One region of the Sneathiella sp. genome, then DNA from elsewhere that is predicted to be linked to it. Evidence: riboswitches for the same ligand, from Rfam matches in the RefSeq annotation. Region 1 holds a riboswitch; the other holds the start of a gene.
The links. Region 1 has a riboswitch for glycine ahead of gcvT (glycine cleavage system aminomethyltransferase GcvT). Riboswitches for the same ligand answer to the same signal wherever they lie in the genome.
Positions count from the first base shown of each region.

Region 1 (10,305 bases):
GAAGGTATGTTGGCTATAAATTAGAGAAGTGGCTGATATTGAATTGAAGGCTTTTTATTTCTGCCCACATGATTATGTTATAGGCACTTAATTTTTCTAATCTTGAAAACCAATCATAGGAATGTAGATATGACGATACAAGTTGGCGATAAACTTCCAAATGTCGATTTGATGATGATGACCGAAACAGGACCGACTAAAATGTCCGTAGCTGATTTATTCGGTGGAAAGAAAGTGGCATTGTTTGCGGTTCCTGGTGCCTATACACCAACTTGTTCCGCCAAACATCTTCCCGGATTTGTCGATAATGCGTCGAACCTGTCCGGCAAGGGTGTTGATGAGATCGTTTGCCTTTCTGTTAATGATCCTTTTGTTATGGGTGCATGGGGTAAAGATCATAATGCGGGAAGTGTCAAGATGGTTGCTGATCCCGATGCCGCCTTTACGAAAGCAATGAATGTCGAGTTTGACGCCTCTGGTGCTGGCCTTGGAATTCGGTCGCGCCGTTACTCCATGGTTGTCGATGACGGCACTGTAACGCAGCTCAATCTGGAAGAAACTGGTGGATTTGAAGTTTCTGATGCAGAAACTTTGCTCGGTCAGCTTTAAAAGACACTTTCAAAGGGGGAAGGGTATAACTTTCCCCTTTTTTATTTAACGGAGCAGAATATGAAATACTTCATTTGTTTGTTCTTCCTCATGATGCCTCTCGGCTCTATCAGTTACGCCCAACCGAATGATTTCCACGAAGGCGTCCGTATCTTGGATAGCGGGGATTCTATCGGGGCTCTCACTCATTTCAAGCGATGCGCTAACGAAGGGGAAACCCGTTGTCAGGTTGCCTATGCCAGTTTTCTTGAACGTGGCGAAGGGGTGGCGCAGAATTATTCAAAGGCGTTCGAATTTTACCAAAAAGCCGCGAAAAGCGGAGATGCTACAGCCCAGCTTAACCTGGGTACTTTCTACGAATATGGCCATGGCGTAGATACTGATTTAAAGGAAGCAGTAATATGGTATAGCCTTGCCGCACGTCAGGGGCGCGAATGGGCTCTTGTCCGTAAAGAGAGCCTTATTACGCAACTTGGGTCTGAGGATCTGCAGTTCATAGATAAACGGCTTGCGGGTTATAAGTAACCTCTGCTGCCCGAGGGCTTGAACTTTTCCATCCCTGTGTTCGCGAGCTGATCCGCCTTCTCGTTTCCGGGGTTACCCGCATGACCTTTGACCCATTTCCAGACAATTTCATGGCGGCCAATGGCGTCATCCAGCAGGAGCCAGAGATCCTTGTTCTTGACAGGTTTCTTAGCCGCCGTTTTCCAGCCGTTGCGTTTCCAATTGGTCATCCATTTCGTGATTCCATCCTTCACATACGTACTATCCGTATGGAGTTCGACATTTGAGCTATTCTTAAGTGAATTTAACGCCTGAATGGCGGCCATAAGCTCCATTCGGTTATTGGTGGTTTCTGTTTCACCGCCGCATAATTCTTTGGATCTGTCCTTGTGGGTTAAAAGGGCCCCCCAGCCACCGGGCCCCGGATTTCCTGAGCACGCGCCATCGGTGTAAATTATAACAGCATCGTTACTCATAATAATTCCTTTGGAAATAGCGACTTGAAGAAGGATGGAAGATTTTGTCTGAATGCCCGTGTCGGCTAATAGCATGCCTTTTCCGGCGCGGCAATTCTTGAACTATATATATATGTTTAACTGAAAATTAGTTCCTTTCGTCAATAGTGGCCTGACAAGTGCGACACATAATAATTTCTAATCGATTTGTGAGGTTTGAGTAAAACGGATGCAAAAGAAAAAATTCTCTGCAGAAATAAAACAATTTTCCAACGGAAACCAACCAATCCCAACTGTTTCTGAAGGAGGGCTGAGCGCGCATCATTACGAAGAAATTATGGCGGAAATCAAGGCGTTTCGAAAACAGCTCGGTGCAGAAGAAGAGTATGTTGAGGAGGCTCCGGCGGAAGATGGCTCTATGGAAATAGGTGAATTTGTTAATTTACGACAGGAGCTACAACAGCTGTCCGAAGTAATTTTGGAGACGAAGCGAGAAATTGCCTCCCTTCAATCCTCAGCTTCCGGCCAGAAGTTGAATGCGATGTCTGATCAATTGGGCGCCGTTGTAATTGATACGGAAACTGCAACAAATTCTATCCTTGAGGCGGTTGAAACCATTGAGAATAAAAACGAAAGCCTGGAGGTGAACGCGAGTACACCGGAAGAAGCGGAAATCGTTGAAGGCATTAATGGCGCAATTTTGAAAATATACGAAGCCTGTAGTTTCCAGGACATCACAGGACAGCGTATTTCTAAAGTTGTTGGTACTCTGGCCTTTGTTGAAGAACGGGTCGGCGCCATGATCGGCATTCTTGGCGGGGAAGGCGAACTGGAAGAAGTTGACATCGTCAAGCAGGCAGTGCAACTCGATGATGATATAGAACTTAATGGTCCACGGCCCGAGGGGCACGAGATTTCGCAAGATGAAATCGATTCACTTTTTGACTGAGTCTTGTCACCTGGAAAATTACTAATCCAAACCGTAGGCTGAAACCGTCTTTACCAGTCTGTGAAACTGAGATTTCTTCAAATATTCAAAAGGATCTTTTGGTTTCACCAACGCGCCATCCACTTGGTTCAGCCAATCATATAAACGTGTCAGGAAAAAACGGATCGAGGCACCGCGGCATAGAAGCGGTAGGTAACTTAGTTCTTCTTTGGAGAACGGGCGGATAGATCGATAGCCATTGAGCAGTTTACGGGCCTTAGTAATATTGAAACTGCCGTCAGTTTCAAAACACCAGGCGTTCAGGCAGATGGCAAGATCGAAAGCGAAAAAATCATTACAGGCGAAGTAGTAGTCAATGACACCGCTGACATTGTCATTGAGAAAGAAGATATTGTCAGGAAACAAATCAGCGTGAATAACGCCGCTCGGAAGATCTGACGGCCAATTTTCTTCAAGATATTGCAGTTCGCATTCTATTTCTAAAAGTAATTGTGGTGTTAGTTCAACCGGATTTTCGGATTGGCAGCCGTCAAATAACGGCCGCCAACTTTCTATCGAAAGCGTATTTTTACGTGAAAGCTTAAAATCACTACCAGCTGTATGCAATTGCGCTAAGGCAGAGCCTAACAGTCCGCAATGTTGTGGGGAGGCTCGCTTGACGGAACGACCATCAAGAAATTCAATGATTGCGGCAGGTCGGTCCGCGGCCTCTTGTAGGAATTCTCCATTTTTCGCCTGGATGGGCTTTGGGGACATAAAACCACTTGAGGCCAAATGTTGCATAAGACCAAGAAAAAACGGTAGATCTTCCTTATGAACCCGCTTTTCATATAAAGTCAGGATATAGAAGCCTTTTTCCGTATGCAGCAGGTAATTCGAGTTTTCCACGCCTTCAGCAATTCCCTTGCAAGACAAAGCTTGACCAATATCATATTGATCGAGCAAACCGTCCAAATCTTCATCGGAAATTTCAGTATAGACCGCCATTTAGTTCTCCAGAACGCGTGGCATTTTAAAAACGACTTGTTCTTTTTGCGTCACTATTTCTTCCACCTGAATGGTGTATCGCTCAGCGAAAGCGGCGACGACTTCTTCAACAAGCGTTTCCGGTGCGGACGCGCCTGCGGTAATTCCAACGGTTTCACAGTCCACCAGTTTGTTCCAAGGAATATCGGTCGCTCTTTGGACAAGAGCAACTGTCGAACAGCCAGATTTTTGGCCGACTTCAACAAGCCGCATGGAATTTGAAGAATTCGGTGCACCGATAACGAGCAAGCCATCACATTTTTGGGCAAGCACTTTTACTGCCGCTTGTCTGTTTGTCGTCGCGTAACAGATATCTTCTTTTTTAGGGCTCTGAATTTCCGGAAATCGGGCTTTCAATATATCGACAATATCTTTGGTTTCATCTACGGAAAGCGTCGTTTGTGTCAGATATGCCAACCCTTTATCTTTTTGCCTTGGCGTGAAAGCCGCAGCTTCTTCAGCGGTTTCTACCAGGGTAATTTTGCCTTCTTTCAATTGGCCCATTGTGCCGATGACTTCTGGATGGCCGCGATGACCAATCAATATTACTTCTAGATTATCTTTTTCATGACGTTCTGCCTCACGGTGGACTTTGCTCACTAACGGGCACGTCGCATCGATATAGAACATTTGGCGGCCTTCAGCCTCTTGCGGGACAGATTTTGCGACACCATGTGCAGAAAAAATGACCGGGACGTCTTTGGGAACATCTGAGAGTTCATCTACAAAAACAGCCCCTTTGTGCTCCAAGCTCTCGACGACGAAACGATTATGAACAATTTCATGCCGTACATAAACAGGCGCGCCGTATTTTTCCAAAGCACGCTCGACAATCTGAATGGCACGATCGACCCCCGCGCAAAAGCCCCTTGGGGCAGCGAGTAGTAAAGTTCGTTTAGCTCGTTCCATAAGGTGCTCTCTGCTTTTACTACTTGGTTCAAAAGGTGTCGGAGCTGATCAAGTAGACAATTACTTAAATACCGTCGCTTGCTAAATACAACGGTACATCTTAGATTTGCCGGAGTATTACAATAGTTTAAGGCAGAATGCCAGTTTGGGACGAGGAATTTTATTATGACCGAGCCGAAGATAGCGCAAAAGGCCCCTTTTAAAGTTGATGTGGAAGAGGGAAAAAAGTACTTTTGGTGCTCATGCGGACTAAGTACCAAGCAACCATTTTGCGATGGATCCCACAGCACGACTGATTTTAAGCCTTTTCCCTTTTCATCTGACACGGCAAAAACCATATATTTTTGCGGCTGTAAAAAGAGTGGATCAAATCCGCTTTGCGATGGTACCCACAACAAAATTTAGTGAAGATCTTTCTTGGTGACATATTTTTTCATGCTCAAAATTTTCCGAAAATGTCGATGGCTAATTATTTCAGTCATGTCTCTTTCTATAATTTCATGCAGCGGGTCGGTTGAGACCAGTGTCTTTGATGTTTTCGGCAAGTCGAAACCTCCTTTACCGTGCCCCCGATTGGAGGTCTTGCCTGGTACAGATAGCATAACGATTTTCCGAGAAGGTGAGGGGCGCGACCTGGTAGATGTTCGTTTTGAAGGCGTTTTAGCGCCGGTGAGCGGTCTTTGTCAGTATGTAGATGATGAAACCGCTGTTGTCGTGGAGCTCATCCTGCGGATAGGCGCAATCAAGGGGCCCGCAGCGGAAAGCCAGATCGAAGAGTTTCCGTTCTTTATCGCAATTGCAGAAAAAACAGGAGAAATCATTGCAAAGGAAATTTTCTACAGTCCTATTGAGATAGCAGAAGGTAAGCGACGGGGCGCGGTCCAGGAAGAAATGGAGCAACGGATTCCGCTTACGGGAATTAAAACGGGCGGTGATTATGTTATTATCCTGGGGTTCCAGCTTACGGAAGAGCAACTGAAGTTGAAGCAGAGGTCGTCAGTCAACTGACTTTCTCCGGAAAGATATAACGCCACCGGTTATTTAAAGGCGAATTTCAAGGTAGTTGACTCTTAGTATTCGATCTCTATTATCCTTGATACATTCAGACGATCCCAGCGGGAGAGACAGTGCATAAACTGTCGCCGAAGGAGCAACCACCCCGGAAACTCTCAGGCAACCGGACCGCAGGGGGATGAAACTCTGGAAAGCAAATCGCGGTTGCGGTTTCACCGAAGGGGTAAGCGTAGGACGGCACTACAAATGTTAGTCGTCTTTCGTCAAATCTCTCAGGTTATAGGACAGAGGGGGCTGCTGCCAGCATAGGAAATGCCGGTGCGTAGCAACCCTTGACCTGAACTGAGATTGAATTATGAGTGATACTTCGGCGACTGAAAAAACAATCCTTTACGATTTACATGTGGAACTCGGCGCCAAAATGGTCCCGTTTGCTGGTTATGATATGCCGGTCCAATATCCTGACGGTATATTGAAAGAACATCTTGCGACTCGAGAATCTGCGGGCCTGTTTGATGTCTCTCATATGGGGCAAGTGGTCATTACGGGCGAAAATCCAGCTGCCGCACTCGAAGCCTTGATTCCTGGAGATATTCAGGCATTAGGGGCCGGCGATATGCGCTATAGCTTCTTGACGAATGAAGAAGGCGGCATACTTGATGACCTCATCGTCACTCGGCGAGAGCATGATCTTTTCGTTGTGGTAAATGCGGCCTGTAAAGAGCAAGACATCAAGTTGTTAACAGACGGTCTCGCCGGGAAAGCCACCGTGACGGAACTGAAAGATCGAGCGCTCATTGCTCTTCAAGGACCCAAAGCCGCAGAAATATTATCCAGTATGGCGCCAGAAGTCGCCTCTATGTCCTTTATGAGCTATCAAGAAATTAACATTGACGGTGTTCCATGTTTCGTGACGCGCTCGGGATACACGGGGGAGGACGGTTATGAAATTTCCATTCCCAATGAGCAGGCTGTTCAATTGACACGTAAATTGCTGGACCATGATGGTGTATCTGCAGTGGGACTCGGAGCCCGGGATTCGTTGCGGCTCGAGGCCGGCCTTTGTCTATACGGACATGATTTGACCGAAAGCACGACGCCTATTTCCGCAGGACTGATCTGGGCTATTAGCAAACGTCGGCGGCTGGAAGGTGGCTTTCCGGGTGCGGCTGTCATGCAAGCGGAAATCGCCAACAAACCGGAAATGAAACGTGTTGGCCTCGTTCCCGAAGGTCGAGCTCCGGCACGAGAGCATACTGAAATAGCTGACTTGGACGGCAATATTATTGGCGAAGTAACATCGGGTGGATTTTCTCCGTCGTTGCAGATGCCGATAGCTATGGGGTATGTCCCGCTTGGTTTTGCCGCCATTGGTACAGAAATTAACCTGATTGTCCGCGGCAAAGCACGACTTGCAAAAGTCGTCAAAATGCCATTTATCGAACAACGATATTACAGAGATTAACTAGCACTGGAGTAATGGAATTATGGCACTTAAATATACTGAAGATCACGAATGGATTTTACTAGAGGGCAAAGTGGCGACGATTGGCGTCAGCGACTATGCACAGGAGCAGTTGGGCGATGTCGTCTTTGTTGAAGTCCCGGAAGTCGGGAGTGATTTAAGCAAGGGAGACGAATTAGCTGTCGTTGAAAGTGTGAAAGCTGCGTCGGAAGTATACTCACCCGTGAGCGGTACTGTTGTCGCCGTCAATAGCGAATTGGAGGATGCGCCAACACTTGTCAACGAGGATCCAAATGGCGGCGGATGGTTCGCAAAAATCGAGGTTTCTGATCCGACGGAAATTGACGGACTGATGGATGAAAACGCCTATAAAACATATATTGAAGGACTCGATTGATGAGGTATATGCCGCATACCGCTGAAGAACGGGTAAAAATGCTGGGAGAAATTGGCGTTGGTTCTGTAGATGATCTCTTCGTTGATATACCTGCGGAAGCGCGTTTAAATGGACTGCTGGATTTACCATTACATGCCAGTGAAATGGATGTTGAGAAAAACTTCCGTACGCTTGCAGGTAAGAATCTATCGCCTTATTCAGCCCCGTGCTTTTTGGGTGCTGGCGCTTATCAACATCACGTCCCGTCCGTCGCGGATCACGTTATCCAGCGGTCTGAGTTTTTAACGGCTTATACACCTTATCAGCCGGAAATTAGTCAAGGAACGCTTCAGGCCTTGTTCGAATTCCAAACGCAGGTGGCTCTCATCACCGGAATGGAAGTGGCGAACGCGTCAATGTATGATGGTGCGACGTCTTGTGCTGAATCAGTCTTAATGGCCTGCCGCGTAACGCGGCGTAAAAAAGCGATTTTGTCAGGCAATTTGCACCCTCATTATCGTGATGTAACTCGAACAACCTTGCAGTTTACAGAATTTGAAGCGATGGAACTTTCGCCTGTTTTAGAAGGCCCCGAAGACTTCGAGGCTCATATTGGAAAAGACATTGCTTGTGTTGTCGTGCAGAACCCGGACTTTTTTGGCCGGGTGCAAGATTTAACGGCCCTAGCTGAGAAATGCCACGCCGCGGGCGCTCTGCTTGTCGTCGTCGTCAATGAAGTTGTCTCCTTGGGTGCTATGATGTCTCCTGGTGAAATGGGGGCTGATATTGTTGCAGGCGAGGGACAGTCAATCGGTGTTCCTCTGTCTTTTGGCGGACCTTATGTTGGTTTGCTGGCAACGCGTCAGAAATATGTCCGTCAAATGCCCGGCAGGTTATGCGGGGAAACTGTCGATCAGGATGGAAAGCGTGGATTTGTTCTGACGCTGTCCACTCGGGAGCAACATATCAGACGAGAAAAGGCGACAAGCAATATATGTACGAATGCAGGTTTGTGCTCCTTGGCATTTACTGTCCATATGAGCTTGCTGGGCGAAACCGGTTTTGCAAAACTGGCGGAGATTAATCATGGTGAAGCAGTGGCAGCCGCAGAATTGCTTGATGCGTTGGAGGGTGTGGAAGTTATTAATGATACCTTTTTCAACGAGTTTACACTCCGGTTGTCTGCCAATGCGAGCGATGTTGTCGAGAAACTGGCGGACAAAGGCATTTTGGGAGGCGTGCCGGTCGCAAGGCTTCTTCCCAATGCCGATGTCGATAATTTACTATTGGTCGCTGTCACGGAAACCTGCGCTGCCAGTGACATAGAAAAACTCATCTCTGCGTTGAAGGAGATTCTCTGATGCTGAACAATCAAGGCAGACCGACACGTCCGAATACTACTGAGCAGGATAATTCGGCAACGGATACTTTTACTGGTAACAAGGCATTAGATCTGGAAACACCACTAATCTTCGAACAAGGTGTTCCAGGGCGACTTGGCGTTGATATGGCTGAGCCAAAACAGGTGAAAAGCAGATTGGGAAATACTGCTCGAAACAAACCGATCGGACTTCCTGATTTATCGGAACCACAAGTACTTCGTCATTTCGTGAGGTTGAGTCGGCAGAATTACTCTATCGATTCTGGTTTCTATCCGCTTGGATCTTGTACAATGAAACATAACCCACGGATTAATGAAAAAGTGGCCCGGTTAGCCGGATTGGGTGATCTTCACCCGATGCAGCCGGTAAGTACTGTCCAAGGCGCGCTCGAACTGATTGATGATCTGGCCCATTGGCTGAAGACCATCACGGGAATGCCTGCCGTGGCCATGTCCCCGGCAGCGGGTGCCCATGGTGAGCTGTGTGGTGTTATGGCCATTCGGGCTGCCCACGAAGCGAAAGGAGAGGCCCGCAAGCGGATACTCGTTCCTGAATCGGCGCATGGTACGAACCCAGCGACCGCGGCGCTCTGCGGGTATAAAGTTGAGTCTGTGCCGGCGCGAGAAGATGGCCGGATGGACATGGAGGCGTTCGCCGAGAAGTTAGGACCGGACGTTGCTGGTGTTATGCTGACCAATCCAAATACTTGTGGGCTTTTCGAAACTGATGTGAAAAAGATCGCGGATATGGTGCATGAAGTCGGTGCCTACTTCTATTGTGATGGCGCGAACCTGAATGCCATTTTGGGGCGTGTACGTCCTGGTGATCTTGGCGTAGATGCAATGCATATAAACCTTCATAAAACCTTCTCAACGCCTCATGGCGGAGGCGGTCCGGGCTCCGGGCCGGTTGTTTTGTCAGAAGCTTTGGCGGCTTTTGCTCCAATACCGTTTGTGACACATGGAGAGAATGGATTTGATTTTGTTGAACATGTTGAAGGAGAAGCCTCAAAGAGTTTTGGCCGGATGAAAACATACCATGGGCAAATGGGAATGTTTATTCGGGCCTTGGCTTATATGCAAAGCCATGGTGCAGATGGATTGCGCCAGATAGCCGAAGATGCTGTCCTCAATGCCAACTATATTCGTGTTGGTTTGAATGACATGCTGCATTCTCCGTTTGATGGTATCTGTATGCATGAAGCTTTGTTCGACGACAGCAGTTTAAAAGATACTGGCGTGACAACTCTCGATTTGGCAAAAGCGATGATCGACGAAGGGTATCATCCGATGACGATGTATTTCCCATTGGTTGTTCATGGCGCAATGTTGATTGAACCGACGGAAAGTGAATCTCGTGAGACTCTTGACCAGTTTATCGGGGCGATGCGTCATTTACTGAACAAGGCCCATAATGGAGAGGACGCGTATTTTGCGCAGGCGCCTCTTTTCGCACCCCGTCGTCGGCTCGATGAAACGGGTGCCGCACGTAACCCCATCCTACGTTGGATTCCAGAAGAAGATTCTCAAACTCTTTCTGCAGCCTCCTAACCTCCCTGGAAATGCTGCAAACTTAAGCCCCGCTAGTTTTAGCGGGGCTTTTTTACGCATAAAAAA
Region 1 is NZ_JBALWD010000007.1:1,587-11,891, forward strand. It holds gene V7723_RS05415 (protein-disulfide reductase DsbD domain-containing protein) at 1-24, shown strand, start outside; gene V7723_RS05420 (peroxiredoxin) at 130-609, shown strand; gene V7723_RS05425 (tetratricopeptide repeat protein) at 670-1,134, shown strand; gene rnhA (ribonuclease HI) at 1,125-1,589, opposite strand; gene V7723_RS05435 (hypothetical protein) at 1,798-2,517, shown strand; gene thrB (homoserine kinase) at 2,539-3,504, opposite strand; gene ispH (4-hydroxy-3-methylbut-2-enyl diphosphate reductase) at 3,505-4,452, opposite strand; gene V7723_RS19755 (CDGSH iron-sulfur domain-containing protein) at 4,618-4,857, shown strand; gene V7723_RS05450 (hypothetical protein) at 5,035-5,460, shown strand; glycine riboswitch at 5,559-5,647, shown strand; glycine riboswitch at 5,651-5,756, shown strand; gene gcvT (glycine cleavage system aminomethyltransferase GcvT) at 5,822-6,931, shown strand; gene gcvH (glycine cleavage system protein GcvH) at 6,954-7,328, shown strand; gene gcvPA (aminomethyl-transferring glycine dehydrogenase subunit GcvPA) at 7,328-8,668, shown strand; gene gcvPB (aminomethyl-transferring glycine dehydrogenase subunit GcvPB) at 8,665-10,239, shown strand.

Region 2 (10,305 bases), on a different contig from region 1:
ATCTCGCCTAAACACCTCGAAAACCACTATTTCCGCCATTATTACCGTTAATCCGGCACCACAGATATTTGGCATGAAGGCTGCATTATACATATCAGCAAATCAATCTATGCTCAGGAGAGTCAAGTGCTGCAGACAGAAGTAAAATATATCGAAAACGAAACTGCCCCGGACCGATTCGAAAAAAGAGACGCTTTTCGCGTTTCCAATCCAACCCTCAGCGTTGAAATTAAGGGCAAAAAATATTCGACCGAGAACTGGTCTTTAAGTGGCCTACTTCTAAATGGCATTCCACCTGGTTACGAAACAGAAATGCCGATTGAGGGAATCTTTGGACCTGTCGGGTCGGTTGAGATGTGCCGGTTTAATGGCCATATTGTGCGCCTTAACAACAATATGATGACAACGGCTATCGAACTTGATGAAAAAAGCGCTGATGTTGCGGCACTACTACCGTTATGGGTGCTTAAATACGGTAGCCGTTGACGTACAAATGGCGAGCGTAAAGTATATACCGTCGCCTGCAGTGTCGCGCAACCGCAGGACAAGGGTAATCTGATCATCCGTATAAAGGAAACTTGACAGATGCCAATCCAATCTGTCTATGGTTTGTTTCGATAAAGAAACTGTTATATTTTACCTTTATCTACCCAATGGGAGAGACTGGCCGTGCCAGCGCCGAAGGAGCAACCGCCCCGGAAACTCTCAGGCAAAAAGTACCGTTGGGTGGGAAGGCTCTGGAGAGTATGTGTAGGTGAAAATCTTGCACGTCACCGAAGAGGTAAACCAGACTTACGATCTGGTGTAATCTTTCAGGTACCCGGACAGAGGGGGCATCGTTTAACGAGCTGGTCGTTTTGACCGGACGGAGAAGGGGTGCCAAAATGAATAGTTTACCTAAAAGCGGTCTTGGAAACGTAACACCAGTAGTGCCTTCTAAACCGGCAAAAACCTCGGATCCGACATCACAGCTAAATGTCAATATCAGTGTGACCGACCTTTATACTATCGGGATCGGCCCTTCCAGCTCACATACTGTCGGGCCAATGAGGGCCGCGAAGCGGTTTGTTGAGCAACTTACTTTACAAGCCCACATGAATACAACCAATCGGGTTCTGGTTCAACTCTATGGCTCCCTCGCCCTTACCGGGCACGGTCACGCGACAGATCACGCTATTTTACTCGGACTCAGCGGCGCTCGCCCCTCCGGAATAGATCCTGAAGACGTCTTACCGCTCATTGCTGAAATTCGGGAATACAACAAGATCCTATTGGATGGCCATCATGAAATCCCGTTTTATGAAGAAGACAACCTCCTATTCCTAAAAGAAGAGGTTCTCCCCGAGCATGCCAACGGTATGCGGTTTTCTGCATTTTCAGCCGAAGGCGAATTGCTCTTGCAAAAAGAATATTTTTCAGTGGGTGGCGGATATGTGGTTTCCCATGATGAGGGAGATCGGGCGGAAACACGCGGCCATAATATTCAACTCCCCCACCCTTTTACCTCGGCTGCGGAATTACTCGCGATCGGTCAGGAAACAGGATTAACGATCGCCGAAATTATGCTCGCCAATGAGACCTGTTGGCGAAAGGAAAAAGAAACCTTTGAATTTCTGGACCAGGTTACTGAGGCCATGATCAATTGCATCCGGCGGGGATGTGAAACGGAAGGTATCCTGCCGGGTGGCCTAAAAGTAAAACGTCGCGCCCACCAGCTATTTAGGGATTTGATGGAAAACCCAGAGCGGGCATCTCGCGACCCTTTAACTGTTCTTGACTGGGTTAATTTATATGCCTTAGCTGTTAATGAGGAAAATGCTGCGGGAGGTCGTGTCGTCACTGCGCCCACAAATGGTGCGGCTGGCGTCATCCCGGCAGTCCTCAAATATTATCAACGCTTTTGCCCCGGCGCTACGGAAAAAGGCAGCCGGGATTTTCTCCTGACAGCTTCGGCCATTGGTGCAATTTACAAAAAGCGTGCCTCCATTTCCGCTGCGGAAATGGGATGCCAGGGTGAAGTTGGTGTAGCCTGTTCCATGGCCGCTGGTGCTCTAACCGCAGTCCTCGGTGGCTCTAATGAGCAGGTTGAAAATGCCGCAGAGATCGGCATGGAACATAATTTAGGACTGACATGTGATCCGATTGGTGGATTGGTTCAAATTCCATGTATCGAACGGAACACAATGGGGGCAATGAAAGCCATCAATGCAGCGCGGCTTGCTTTATCTGGTGACGGTACACACGTGGTTTCGTTAGATGAGGTTATTGAGACCATGCGTCAAACCGGTATCGATATGCTCAGTAAATATAAAGAAACTTCGCAGGGCGGGCTGGCTGTAAACGTCGTCGAATGCTGATCTAGGCAATGTCCTTCGTGAGCATCCTTTGAATATGCAGGGGCAAAGAAAAAGCCGCTTGATGCACTTCAGGTGTGTAGTAGTCCGTTTCTATCCCGGCCTCCACATAACGATTGGTTAAACCCAACAGTGCCGATTTACGAAGCGCTATATCATCTGTAGCCCAACCGAAAGCCATTGCGCCACCAACATAGCTTGGAATAGCTGTCAGATAAAAACTCACATCCGAAAACAGCGAATTCAGACGATCGTAACTTGACCGAAGCTCGGGCTCCTGAACGAAGGGTACGCCGTTCTGTGTTACGATGATGCCTCCCTCGGACAAACACGACTTACAATCTGAATAAAATTCTTCAGTATACAAGACCTCTCCTGGGCCATGCGGATCTGTACTATCAACGACAATCACATCCCATTTTTTATCTGTGTTCTTTACGAACTGGCAGCCGTCCGCAATGACGACATTCAATCGCGGATCTTGGAAAGCGCCTCCTGAAATACTCGGCATAAACTTCTGACTGAGTTCTATCACAGTTCGATCAATATCGACCAAGGTGACGTCTATGCCATCATGTTTCATAAACTGCCGCGCCGCGCCGCCATCACCCCCGCCAATAATTAATGCTTTCCTGACGTTACCATGGGCAAAAACTGGCACATGAACGAACATTTCGTGATAAATAAATTCGTCTTTTTCCGTCGTTTGAATAGCCCCGTCTAACGACATGACTCGACCAAACTGACTATTTTCGAAAATCATCAAGTCTTGTAATTCTGTCTTTTCGCGATAGAGAACATTTTCCACATCCAACGCCAAATTGACGCCTGAGTGTAGTCCCTCGTCAAACAGCTCCATCAATTTACTATCCCCCGCTTCAATTCATTAAGCTGCAGTGTCTGCGGCTCGAACGCTTCTTTTAAAACCGGAATTGCTTTATGAGGATCTGTCTCCCCGCACATAAAAATATCCAAAGCCATAAATCCACGTTCAGGCCAGCTATGGAAACTTATATGGCTTTCTGCGAGTACCAGAACACCCGACAACCCATCGGGTTCGAAAGCATGCATATGGAAATGTAGGATAGTTGCGCCGGCGATCTCGGCGCACTGTCGCAATGTTGATTCAATGAGATCCGAATCATTGAGGCCTTTAGCGCCCCATAAATCGACAATAAGATGCGTACCTGCGAAAACCAGTCCGTCTTTGTGAACAAAGTAGTCAAGACGTTCATCCGCCTGCTCGCTTTTTATATCAATTTTCTCGAGAGTATCTCTCATCAAACTTCGCCCAATTTCTTACGATAAACCACCCATAACCTCAGGTGCCGCGTTATGCGGGAGATGCCAAATTCATGCAAGAAAAAAGTACGCTTTAGAGATCAGTATCATGTGCCGCAATATGAGTAAAAAGCTCCGGGATATTTTCTCCCAGAGCCCATTATCTTGAAATTGAAATGACTATTTTTTGGTAATGACGACTTCCGCATATTCCGCCGGAACGATCATTGTACCATCTGTCGCGACATTAAAGGTTTCAACGAGACCTGTTATGTCCCTTGTAAGAGCTTCCTGGCTCGCGGCATCCAGCGCACTGAAAGCCTTGTGAACCGGGCCATATAGATTGCGAAAAACATCCAAAAAATGATCAGTTGATCGGTACCGAAAATTAAACAGGCGAGAAGTAATTTCTATCGTTGTTGCACTTTCACCAAACATTTCAGCCAAACGATCTTTAGTTCCCCAAAGGGCTGGTGATTGAACTCCAGCTGGCGGCGGCACATGTTTTCCGATCGTTTTGAAAAGATGGCCAATGAAACTTTCGGGTGTCCAATTGGCCATGCCGATTTTTCCACCCGAACGGCATACCCGTGCCATTTCCGAGGAGGACTGCATCTGATTTGGTGTAAACATTACGCCAAAGGTTGACATGACCGCGTCAAAACTTCCGGTTTCAAAAGGAAGTTCTTCAGCATCAGCCTGCTGGAAAGCCACTTCAAGCCGATCTGCGTCCGCCCTCTCCTTCCCGCGCGCTAGAAGAGACTCAACATAGTCCGTCGAAGTTACTTCGCACCATCGTCGGGCGGCCGCTAGAGTAGCGTTTCCATTTCCGGCAGCAACATCCAAGACAGTTTGGCCGGAATGCAGATCCATTGCCTCACAAAGCTGCTCTCCAACGATATTAAGTGTGGTTCCCACCGTGGCATAATCGCCAGAGCCCCAAGTTGCCTGCTGTTTAGTTTTAATTGCCGTGTAGTCTGGTTGTGTCGCGATCATGATACATTCTCCATCTAAAGTTATTCCGTAACTAGACGTAAATTTAGGGGAGCTATGTTGCAGCTTGTTGTCTGAATACAGGAAAACAAATTTCATTTGTTTCAGATACGTATGATGTTTGTATCAATCTACCATGAACTAATCTCGAAGCTTTTTTCCCGCCGTTTCCGATATGGAGAATATCGCTACCAGGCTGAGAACCGCCAAGCCCATTAGATAATATACCGGTGAAAAATCGTCATTGGTTCGATTAACCAAATACAGCGCAACGATTGGCGCCGTACCGCCAAATATCGACAAGGTTACATTATAGGCGACCGATAAAGCGCTAATTCTAACTTTACGAGAAAGAATTTCTGGCATAACCGCGGCGTTAACAGAAAACACCATCGAGAATAGAACGGCAAAGCCGAATTGCCCGAAAAATACATAGACAATGTTATGGTGATCCATCAACCAAAATAGGGGCCAAGAAAGAAACAAAATACCAAACGTTCCAACAAGCAGCACAGGTTTTCGGCCGACTTTATCACTGAGAATAGCGAATCCCAACAAAAATACCGCGACAAATACCAGACAAACGGTATTTATTGTCATCGCTGCTATGTTGGAAAGATGCACTTTATTTGTAAGAAACGTAATCGCATAAACAAACATAAGATAAAATCCTACATTCACTGTAACAGCTAGTCCGGCGATACGGAGCATATCCAACCAGTGATCGCGTAAGGCAACTAGTAAAGGAATTCCGTCTACAACGGTTCTTTCTTTAACGCTTTCTGGTTCATCTATGCGCGATCGAAAATAGAACGCCATTATGCCAATGACGCCGCCACCTATAAAAGGAATACGCCATGCCCATCCATTTAGCGTCGCTTCATCTATAAAGTTAGTAAAAATAGCGGCAACAGCTGAGCCCAAGAGAAAACCGAAAAAACTGCCGCTGAAAATCCAACTTGCATAAAATCCTCGTTTTTCCGGGGGCGAAAGTTCGGCAACAAATGCTGCCGATCCTGTATACTCACCCCCAACAGACAATCCCTGAAAAATACGTAAACACACAAGAGCAACGGCGGCATAGATCCCAATTTGTTCAGTTGTCGGCAGCAGGCCGACACCCACTGTCGCACCTCCCATTACAACAACAGAAAGTATCAAAACCGGCTTTCGCCCCATTTTGTCACCAATGTGCCCAAAAATTATCGCGCCTAAAGGCCGAGAAACATATCCCGCGGCGAACGTGCCAAATGTTGCCATTAGGGATATAAAAGCGTCGTCAGATGGGAAAAACAAATTACTGAGGACGGGCGCCAAATAGGCATAGACGGCGAAGTCATACCATTCCATAACGTTGCCGACAGCTCCGGAAAAGGCTGTTCGCCTCACATACTTAGTATTATATGACGCGGCCGTCATTCGTCACTCCCATATAAAAATCGTTCTAAATTTAAGTATCATAAAAAGTGAAAAGCTGGCTGCAAAAATCGCGTGACAAAGGATAATATACACAACATGAAAATCCACTTAATCTCGCAATTTTCTACCACCTGTTTCCGGTATCGAAAATATTGTCACCAAACTAACGATCGAGAGGCCCATCAAATAATATACCGGCGAGAACTCGCTTCCAGTCCAAGTCACCAGAAACAAAGCAATTAAGGGCGCAGTTCCGCCGAAGAAGGTTAAAGTCAAATTGTAGGCCACCGACAAGGTACTAACTCGGATTTTATGCGGAAGTATCTCCGCCATAACTGCCGGATTAATCGAAAAAACCATCGAAAATATTACGGCAAAACCAAAAAGCCCAAAAAAGACGAAGTACAAATTGTTGTGGTTTAAAAGCCAAAAGAGCGGCCAAGATAGTAACAGTATACTGATGGTTCCAAAAAGTAATATCGGTTTGCGGCCGATTTTGTCACTCAGTATTGAAAAACAAAGAGGGCAAAAGGCGATTGCAAGAAGACATAGTGTATTTATTCCCATCACTGAGGTCGCAGAAAGATGCAGGTTATTAGTCAAATACGTGATTGCGTAGACAAACATCAGGTAGAAACCAGCATTGACCGTCAAAGCCAGCCCTCCTACTCGGAGCATATCCAACCAGTGCTCTTGAAATGCGACGAGCAACGGACTTCCTTTGTCAGCGACGGCCTCTTTATTTTGATGGGTTTCGTCGATGCCAGATCGAAAGTAATAGGCAACAATCGCTATAACTCCTCCGCCCAGAAAGGGAATTCTCCATCCCCAGTCTGCTAAATCTTCTGGACCCAATATATAAGCCGTAAAGACAGCAGATGCAGATCCAATAAGAAATCCAATTCCGCTACCGCTAACAATCCAGCTACCAAAAAACCCGCGCTTTTCAGGGGGCGAAAGTTCAATGATAAATGCCGTTGAACCTGGAAATTCACCGCCTACAGAAAACCCCTGAAATATACGAAGAACAATAAGGGCAACAACAGCCATTGGGCCAAGTTGATCAAAGGTCGGTAACAAACCGACACAAAATGTTGCGCCTCCCATCATTGCGACGGACAGTATTAATACCGGTTTACGCCCCATACTATCTCCGATATGGCCATAGACAAAGGCACCGAACGGTCGTGATATAAAACCGAAAGCGAAAATTGCGTAAGTGGCTGTTAGCGAACCAACTGAGTCTTTAGACGGAAAGAAAAGGCTGCTGATAACTGGGGCTAGATAAACAAAAATCGCGAAATCATACCACTCCATGACGCTTCCAATGGCACCTGAAAGGGCTGTTCGTCGCGCGGATTTGACATTAAAAGTCTGATGTTTCATATTAAATCCTAGAGCCAAGACTTATTGGAAATGACAACTTCCGACAAAAACTTGGTGAAGGATTACCGTGCTGAAATTATACAACTATCATAGAAGCGCATATGGTCGGATCGCCGTTATTATAGTGACGGAAAAGGCGCTTGAATGTGAACATGAAGAGGTCAATCCTTTTGCAGATGACCTCTCCCCTCAATATTTGAAATTGCACCCTTTTAAGCGTGTTCCTGTTCTACAACACGATAATCTGGTTCTATACGAAACACGGGCTATCACCGAATATTTGGAAGACCGTTTTCCGAATCCAACATTGTTGCCGGGCGATGCAATCGGGCGAGCCAGAATGCGACAAATAGTGGCAGTGATTGACAACTATGGGTATAAGCCGCTTGTTTGGCAGGTTTATGTTGAAAGTTCAGAAAAGCCCGTTTCCGGAGAAACGACAAATACGGAAATATTGCAACAAGGGCTACAAAATTCGGCCCGCTTTCTTGCTGCAATTGAAAATATTTCGGGTGATGACGCGTTTTTAGTTGGAGATACTTATTCTTTGGCCGATGCACATCTTGTCCCGATGATGGATTGTTTTACGGTCACGAAAGAAGGACGCGCTATGCTATCTGATTACCCCAAACTGTCGCGATGGTGGGGCAGTATCAAGAAACGTGAAAGCACGGTGAAATCAAGGCCTAATTTCTAAGATTAGTATTCACTAGTTTTCGACTGCGTAAATTCGGTTTTTGAAATGCTGTAGGCAAAATCTTGCTCAAATCCGGAGGGAAAATCCAATCCCAACGGCAATCCGCTTGAGCGCCGCATGCCCAAGCTCTCCATAAGTTTCCAGGATCTTGAATTTTCTTTATCGACCGTTGCCCATATTTGCAGCATATCAAGTTCCAAAAAGCCATAATATAGCACCCGCTGCACAGCTTCAGCCATAAACCCATGCCCTTGCCGGGCAAGATCCATCGCATAACCGATATCGGCAAATCGTTCCTTTTCGTCAAAGATGCCAAGTCTGATAGTCCCAAAAATCCTGTCGTCCGCTTTTAGGGCAACTGCAAAAGTCCGCCTTGTTTTCGACTTTTGCTCTTGGTCAGCCATTCGCTCGGCGAAAAAAATGCGAAGGGTTTCTTCTGTTTGTTCCTCAATAGGGAGGTATTGGTAAAATACAGGATCGGTGGCATAAGCGGTAATGACTGGAAAATCAGCTTCACGAAACGGGCGCAATCGAAGCCTTTCAGTTTCGATAATCATGGCAAATATCCTTTGGCAAATCACACATTTTCGAATACGTCATATCAAACAAGAAAACGATAAAAAAGGAAAGCAGATATGCGCGTAATAAAGCCAACGGATTTTATCGGTGACAAAGCCTGGGACGCAATGGATATCGAGAAAATAAAGAATGCCTCTGTCCGGCTACATTGGACGGATGAGCCATATATTTGGCATATTAATGATGGTCCCGAAGTATTTGTGGTGCTTCAAGGCACAGTCAATATGCATGTTCGTGAAGCATCGAAGGAAAAGATATTTTCCTTACAAGCCGGTGAAATATTCCATGCTGAGGCGGGCGACGAACACAAGGCTTTTCCCATTGGTACCGCCCGTATACTAGTAATAGAAACGGACGGTAGTATCTGAATTGCGGCGCATTACTTCAAATTCACATACTCGTAATCAATAGGCATATTGTTGATGCCGCGATCCGGAGCCGCAATCCAGCCCGCCATTTTTCCGGGTTCGGTTACTTGCTGCATTAGGCTCTGGACATATGTCCGGTCATCATCTGACGGCAAAAACTCGTCATGCCGTCTATGGTATTCTTCTTCTGACAGGTAATCCCCTTTTGGGGTTACACTTTGGCCCGCCCAGGCACCTATGTTACGGCGAAAGCGGTTGGAGGGTAGTGCAATTTCGAAATCAAATCCTGCTTTCTTGATTAATCGGTTCCAGCGTGTAACGCCGACCTGACAATCTTTGATATAAGCATTTCTCACCTGGTCATTAACCGCGCTTCGTACCGCAATTTCTTCCAAGCGAACGCCGCCTTTATCGTCTGGAACCTCAAGCTCCAAACTGGTGTCTTTCGCGATATGGTCCTCATATTGTTTCTCATCTGGCCGGCCTTTAATGCCGTTCGCAAAGCTTATAGCCGCGTTAGATGAAATCTCCGCTCCAAATAAATCCATACAGGAGGAAAACCAGAAATTCACATATCTTTGTAGTAAAGGTAAATCGATGACGCCAGCTTTGCGCAAAGTGGCCGGATCATCTGTCTTGAGCTCTGTCATTTTATTGATAGTGCGTTTGACGATACGACTAATCCCCGTTTCGCCGACATACATATGATGTGCTTCTTCCGTCAGCATGAAACGGCAGGTACGCGCCAAAGGATCAAAAGAGGATTCTGCCAAACATTTCAACTGATACTTTCCGTCTCTATCGGTAAAATACGTGAACATGAAAAATGATAACCAGTCGCTAATTGGTTCGTTAAAGGTCCCTAGTATCCTAGGATTATCTTCACTTCCGGAATGGCGCATCAGCAAATCTTCGGCTTCTTCCCGACCATCCCTGCCAAAATAAGCATGCAGCAGATAGACCATTGCCCAAAGATGTCGCCCCTCTTCTACATTCACTTGAAATAAATTGCGTAAATCAAATAAGGAAGGGCACGTAAGCCCCAGCAAGCGTTGTTGTTCGACAGACGCCGGCTCCGTATCTCCTTGTGTTACAATTAGGCGACGCAAGATGGAGCGATATTCCCCTGGGACTTGTTGCCAGACCGGTTTTCCGAAATCATCACCAAATCCGATGGTCCGATCATTTACTTGATCCGCAAGAAATATACCCCAGCGGTAGTCCGGCA
Region 2 is NZ_JBALWD010000028.1:47,624-57,928, reverse strand. It holds gene V7723_RS14900 (hypothetical protein) at 127-486, shown strand; glycine riboswitch at 645-732, shown strand; glycine riboswitch at 736-830, shown strand; gene V7723_RS14895 (L-serine ammonia-lyase) at 885-2,357, shown strand; gene speE (polyamine aminopropyltransferase) at 2,359-3,213, opposite strand; gene speD (adenosylmethionine decarboxylase) at 3,213-3,635, opposite strand; gene V7723_RS14880 (class I SAM-dependent methyltransferase) at 3,816-4,631, opposite strand; gene V7723_RS14875 (MFS transporter) at 4,770-6,047, opposite strand; gene V7723_RS14870 (MFS transporter) at 6,156-7,433, opposite strand; gene V7723_RS14865 (glutathione S-transferase family protein) at 7,501-8,130, shown strand; gene V7723_RS14860 (GNAT family N-acetyltransferase) at 8,133-8,687, opposite strand; gene V7723_RS14855 (cupin domain-containing protein) at 8,766-9,077, shown strand; gene boxB (benzoyl-CoA 2,3-epoxidase subunit BoxB) at 9,089-10,305, opposite strand, start outside.
Region 2: it holds a riboswitch for glycine, as region 1 does, so the genes downstream of both, V7723_RS14895 (L-serine ammonia-lyase) here and gcvT (glycine cleavage system aminomethyltransferase GcvT) in region 1, are expected to answer to the same signal.